One region of the Chryseobacterium sp. YR221 genome, then DNA from elsewhere that is predicted to be linked to it. Evidence: riboswitches for the same ligand, from Rfam matches in the RefSeq annotation. Region 1 holds a riboswitch; the other holds the start of a gene.
The links. A riboswitch is a leader RNA that binds a small molecule or an ion and turns the genes downstream of it on or off. The one in region 1 is predicted to bind thiamine pyrophosphate.
Positions count from the first base shown of each region.

Region 2: another riboswitch for thiamine pyrophosphate. It lies ahead of thiS (sulfur carrier protein ThiS); the one in region 1 lies ahead of thiM (hydroxyethylthiazole kinase).

Region 1 covers NZ_FWXM01000005.1:91,804-95,230, forward strand. The annotation lists gene B8967_RS15450 (carbon starvation CstA family protein) at 1-1,591, shown strand, start outside; TPP riboswitch at 1,638-1,731, shown strand; gene thiM (hydroxyethylthiazole kinase) at 1,799-2,596, shown strand; gene thiE (thiamine phosphate synthase) at 2,593-3,228, shown strand; gene thiD (bifunctional hydroxymethylpyrimidine kinase/phosphomethylpyrimidine kinase) at 3,225-3,427, shown strand, end outside.
Region 2 covers NZ_FWXM01000006.1:283,479-286,905, reverse strand. The annotation lists gene thiC (phosphomethylpyrimidine synthase ThiC) at 1-1,362, opposite strand, end outside; gene thiS (sulfur carrier protein ThiS) at 1,387-1,593, opposite strand; TPP riboswitch at 1,651-1,748, opposite strand; gene B8967_RS18375 (hypothetical protein) at 1,849-2,685, opposite strand; gene B8967_RS18370 (RluA family pseudouridine synthase) at 2,701-3,381, opposite strand; gene B8967_RS18365 (hypothetical protein) at 3,390-3,427, opposite strand, start outside.

The DNA.
Region 1 (3,427 bases):
ACAGTTTGGTTATTTGCCCGGTGCCCTATGGATCTTAATTGGCTGTGTATTGGGAGGAGGTGTACATGATATGGTGGTATTATTTGCTTCCGTAAGACATAAAGGGCAGAGTCTTGCCACCATAGCTTCAAAGGAGATCGGTAAAGCAACCGGTACGGTAGCAGGGTTTGCCATCTTATTTATCTTGATCCTTACCCTGGCAGGGTTATCCCTGGCATGCATCAATGCCATGCATGAAGCTTCCTGGTCTTTGTTTACAGTGGTGATCACAATGCCTATTGCAGTAATTATGGGACTGATCATGCGGTATAAAAAGAACAGTGTACTCTTTGCCAGTATTTTAGGCGGAATTCTTTTAATAGCGGGAATTATTGGTGGACACAGCCTCATGCAGAATCCCACTATGAATAATTTATTTTCGTGGGATATCAAGACCATTTCCATTGCTATTCCATTATATGGTTTTTTAGCTTCTGTATTACCGGTTTGGTTATTATTGGTTCCTCGTGATTATCTTTCTACATATTTAAAAATAGGAACGATCATTATGTTGGCTATAGGAGTTATTGTCATTCATCCTACTGTACAGATGCCGGCACTTACCGCTTTTGTAAACGGAGGAGGTCCTGTCATTGGTGGTCCTGTGCTTCCATTTATTTTTATTGTGATTGCCTGTGGTGCTATCTCGGGCTTTCATGCTGTCATTGCTACGGGAACAACTCCAAAAATGCTTAATAAAGAAAGAGAAATTCTTTTTGTGGGCTATGGTGCCATGCTTGTAGAGGGTTTTGTTGCACTAATGGCTCTCATTGCTGCATGTACATTAATGCCGGGGGATTATTTTGCCATCAACACTCCAAAAGAATCATATGACGCTTTTCTTGCAGCACATCCTGCCTTACATGGAGTAGACATAGATTATTATTCACAAAAGATTGGTATTGATCTTCATGGCAGAACTGGCGGGGCTGTTTCACTTGCCGTGGGAATGGCTCACATCTTTAATAAGATCCCTTATATGGATCAATTAACCGCATACTGGTATAATTTCGCCATTATGTTTGAGGCCGTATTTATCCTGACAGCCATTGATGCAGGAACAAGAGTCGGGCGCTTCTTTTTACAGGAAATGCTGGGTTCTGTGATTCCAAAATTCAATGATAAAAACTGGGTTCCCGGAATTATTATCAGCAGCCTTCTTTTCACTTTTGCCTGGGGATACCTGGTATACACCGGAAATGTAAGCAGTATCTGGCCACTATTCGGGATCAGCAATCAATTACTTGCCGCTTGCGGATTGATTGTCTGTACGACTATGCTGATCAGGATGAACAGAGGAAAATATGCTTTATGCTCGGCTATTCCGGGTGTTTTTATGGCTGGAATTACTTTTTGGGCCGGCTATATCCAGGTTGCTACGATCTATATTCCAAAAGAACAGTACTTATTGGCTGCTTTAGCAGTAACAGCTATGGTACTGATGCTTATTGTTTTTATCGGAGCTTTTATAAAATGGTATGAGCTCTTAAAAATCAATACTACGAAAACAGATTTTTATGGAGAACAGGTAAAGGAACTTGTGGAAAGATAAAATTACGGGGAAGGTTTTTGCCCGGTCTGATAATTTTTATACATTTGTTTTGCTTTAGGGGTATTCTGAAAAAGAATTGAGAGAGTCCCTTTGAACCTGATACGGCTTACACCGACGTAGGGAAAAGCAAAATTACATGACCCGCTCATGTGGTTTTTGTTTTGGATTTTTTCCTAAAGCTATTTTTATTTTAATGATAAGATAACAATGGAAAAAATACTTTGGCAGCAAGTGCAGCTTGTAAAACAAAAATCTCCCCTGGTTCACAACATCACCAACTATGTAGTCATGAACAATACAGCCAATGCCCTTTTGGCTGTTGGAGCCTCTCCCATTATGGCACATGCCCGGTCTGAGATCAAAGAAATGATCGGTATTGCCCATTCCGTAGTGATCAATATAGGAACGTTAGATGAATATTGGTCAGAGTCTATGCTTCTGGCAGCTGAAACAGCACATTCCGTAAATAAACCATGGGTTTTAGATCCTGTGGGTGCCGGAGCAACCTCTTTTCGTGATCAGATTTTACAACAACTCTTACAATATCAACCTAGTGTTATCAGAGGAAATGCCTCAGAGATTATTGCACTGGCCAAAGCTAATACCACTGTTACTAAAGGAGTAGATAGTACCGCTCAAAGTAATGACGCGGTTCATGCTGCTCAAATACTGATGCAACACTACCATTCAACAGTCTGTATTTCCGGTGAAACGGATATTATTATAAGCCCACAGCAGAGCTTTTTCATTAAAAACGGACATCCGCTTATGACTAAAGTAACAGGTCTTGGATGTTCTGCTACCGCATTAACAGGTGCGTTTATAGGTAGTGTGGAAGATAAAACATTGGGTGTTGCTGCTGCAATGGCATTAATAGGCATTGCTGGAGAACTGGCTGTCCAGCAAAGTAGAGGCCCCGGAAGTCTTCAGGTTAACCTGATTGATAAACTGTACAATATAACAGAAGAAGAATTCATCCAAAACCTAAAGATAGAACAAAAATGAGCCTGCATCCTTTCTCCTACCAACTATACCTTGTGATTTCTGAAGCTGATTGCATTGGAAAAAACTTTCTGACAGTTGCCGAAGAAGCCATCTTGGGCGGAGTGGACATTATCCAGCTCAGAGAAAAAAATGACAGTACCGAATTGTTCCTCCAAAAAGCCCAAAAGCTTATGGAAATTACAGAAAAGTATGGTATTCCCCTCATTATAAATGATCATATAGAAGTTGCTGGAAAAGTAAATTCTGCGGGTATTCATGTTGGGAACAGTGATACTGCACCTACTTTTTTAAGACAACTACCTTCTATCCAAAATAAAATCATTGGATATTCTATTGAGTACCTGGCCCAGCTTGAAAATGAACAGACAATGGTTTCTGATTATCTTGGTATAAGCCCTGTATTTAAAACACATACCAAAACAGATACCATTACAGAATGGGGGCTTGAAGGTGTTGCAAAAATCCGACAGCTTACAGAAAAACCGCTGGTCGCCATAGGCAGTATACATCTTGGAAATGCGAAGGAAGTCCTCAACGCCGGAGCAGACTCCCTTGCTGTAGTTTCCGCAATATGCAGTGCTGCAAATCCCCAGAAAGCAGCATATGAATTAAAAAATGAGATTTTAAAATGAAAAAATACAAATACCCGTCCGTATTGACCATTGCAGGTTTTGACGGAAGTGGTGGCGCAGGTATTCAGGCAGATATCAAAACAGCTTCTGCTTTAGGCTGCTTTTCCACCTCAGTATTAACGGCCCTGCCTGTACAAAATACACAGGGAGTAAGAACAATATATCCTATTCCTGTGGAAGCAGTAGCCGATCAGATCAA
Region 2 (3,427 bases), on a different contig from region 1:
ACCCGGTGCGATATCCGTTGTCAAAGGGCCTAATGTATAAAATGGAGCTTCATGGCATTCTTCCAGCTGTTTATCCATATTTTCTTTAATCATATGCATTGGAACGTGGCCGGGACCTTCAATCATTACCTGTACATTATGTTTCCATGCAATTTTTGTCAGCTCTCCTAAAGTTTCCAGTTCAGCAAATTGTGCGGCATCATTAGCATCCGCTATGGATCCGGGACGAAGACCATCCCCAAGAGAAAAAGCGACATCATACTTCTTCATGATCTCACAAATCTCTTCAAAATGGGTATATAAAAAGTTTTCTTTATGATGGAAAAGGCACCATTTAGCCATGATAGAACCTCCCCTGGACACAATTCCCGTTACTCTATTGACTGTCAAATGAATATACCTTAATAAAACTCCAGCATGAATGGTAAAATAAGAAACTCCCTGTTCTGCCTGCTCGATCAGAGTATCTTTAAAAACTTCCCATGTAAGGTCTTCAGGCACTCCTTTTACTTTTTCCAATGCCTGATAAATAGGAACTGTACCGATAGGCACCGGGCTGTTTCTGATAATCCATTCTCTTGTTTCATGGATATTCTTTCCTGTGGAGAGGTCCATGATGGTATCAGCTCCCCATCGGCAGGCCCATACTGCTTTCTCTACCTCTTCATCTATGCTGGAAGAAACAGCACTGTTTCCTATATTCGCATTAATCTTTACCAAAAAATTCCTCCCAATGATCATGGGTTCGCTTTCCGGGTGATTGATATTATTGGGAATAATAGCTCTTCCTGCTGCAATTTCATCTCTTACAAATTCCGGAGTGATTTTACCTTTCGGAGTATTTGCGCCAAAACTGTTTCCGGTATGCTGAAAAGCCATCTCTTTTGAAACCGTTCCAAGCTGTTCAATACGTTGGTTCTCTCTAATCGCCACATACTCCATTTCAGCGGTGATGATTCCCTGTTTTGCATAATACAGCTGGGTAAGTTCCTTACCTTCCTGGGCAACTTTGGGTCTGTGATCATAAGAAAAACGCAGTTCATCAAGACGTGGATCTGCTAAACGGGCTTTTCCGTATTCAGATGATATTCCACTTAGGATGTTTACATCTTTTCTGTCTAAAATCCATTGTTCTCTTATTCTCGGAAGCCCTTTTTGAATATCAATTTCTGCATTGACATCCGTATAAGGACCTGAAGTATCGTAAACCGTTACAGGAGCATTGTCTTCAAAGCCTCCTTTGGTAAGCTTGGTAGGACTAAGTGCTATTTCACGCATTGCTACATTGATAGGATGTATTGTTCCTTCAACATAGATTTTCTTTGAGTTCGGAAATGGTGAACACGTAATTGAATGAGCCATAAATATTGGTATTAAATATGAAAATTAGCCGCCTTGAGTGGCAGTAATGATTAAAACTGAATCTTGATCTTTGAGAAATGTCTCTGCCCAGGCGGACAGTGGAATAATACGGTTGTTTACAGCTACAGCAATCCCTTTTTTCTTTCCGGGGAGTTCCATAGCCAATAATGCTTCCAGATTATCGGGAAGTATATCAAATGTTTTTCGGGTGTGGTTGATTATAAGTTCCATTCCTAATAATTTAAATATACTTTAGGAATGGCCATTATTGTACAATAGAATGCACAGCAAAAGTCATCTGCTTTTCCCTACGCTGGTATAATCCAGATCAGGTTCAAAGGGTAAAGTCTCAGTCTGTTGGTCAACAGACACCCCTAAAGTCTGGGACGAAGGTAGGTATTTTTTCAGAACGGGCAAAATTGAATTTTCCTTAAACAAAAAACCACCTCAAAATTGAGATGGCCTATTTATCTGTACTAATTATTTTTAATAGTAAAGTTTTACATTTCCATTAGAGTCATACTGATTCACCCATTTTGATTCTCCAATTCCACTGTTATATAGTTTTACCTCTTTCTGAAAGTTATTTTTTGATAGTGAAAAATAAAAGTATTCTTCAAAAATCTGCAGCTTTTTAAAAGGATTGGGGGCTGTATCAAAATTACTGAACTCTACTGTATTTTCTATGTGAAAATCAACGTTATTATGCCTTTCTACTTCAACAGATTTTTTCAGATTCCCTATATTATCATAAGTAAATCTTTTAGCTATCGTCCAAATAAAGTCATCAGGATCAGTCGGATCATAAGGCATGTTTGGAAACGTTGTTAAAATTTCAATGAGTTTTCCAGATGAATCATAACTATAATTCAGATGTTTATCAAAATACGGATTATCTACTGAAGGAATAATAGATTTCATTATTCTTCCCTGATTGTCAACTTCAAATGTTCTTTTATTGATTGGGACAATATAGTCAGGACTACTGCTGAATGTAGAAATAGAAATTATATTCCCATTATAGGAAACACTGGTATAAATGTCTTTAGAAAAATGTGTAGGGTTATATCCTGTATTAGGATCAATAAATATAAAACCTCCCACTTTTTTAACAACCCTTCCCTGAGAATCATATTCAAAATAGATATTAGGGTCTGTCATATTTCCCACCCCATTAGGTGATAAAACCGGAAAGTTCCAGGATATTTTATTAGGGCGATCCACAGTTCTTTGCTGTGGATTTTCTGTCAATATTTCATCATTGTTACTAGAACAAGATGCAAAAGCCATTAATATGGCAAAGCACAATAATTGAATTTTCATGTATTTTAGTTTTTTTTACGCCTCACAAGCTCTCCAGATTGCATCATTTTGCGGAACCGGTGCTGTAATTTCGATCTTTTCTTTGGTTACCGGATGAATGAACTCCAATTTTCTTGCATGAAGGTTAATTCCTCCGTCAGGATTGGAACGGGGTGCCCCATATTTAAGATCTCCTTTGATGGGAATTCCCGTTTTAGATAATTGGGCACGGATCTGATGATGTCTGCCTGTTTCCAGATCAATTTCAAGAAGTATATAATTATCAAGTGTTTTAATAACATGATAGGTTAAAATCGCTTCTTTAGCTCCTTCTGTCACTTTTGGAAAAACAATAGCTTTATTGTTTTTTTCATTTTTCTTTAAGTAATGAACCAGCCTCTGGCTTTGTGGAATCATTTCTTTTCCTACCACAGCCCAATACGTCTTTTTAACCTCACGGTTTTTGACCATTTGAGTCAGGCGGGAAAGTGCTTTGGAAGTTTTAGCATAGATTACCAAGCCTGAAGTAGGACGGTCTATACGATGAACCAAGCCGAGAAAAACATTCCCCGGCTTAGCATCTCTTATTTTTATAAAATTCTTTATAGATTCTAATAGTGATTCATCGCCGGTTTTATCTCCTTGTACAAGTTGACCGACTTTTTTGTTAACCACCAGAAGATGGTTATCTTCATATACAATCTGCTCCTTCATAATTCTTCAGTCTATCTTCTTCTATTGGACAGCGAAAGAATAATCCCCC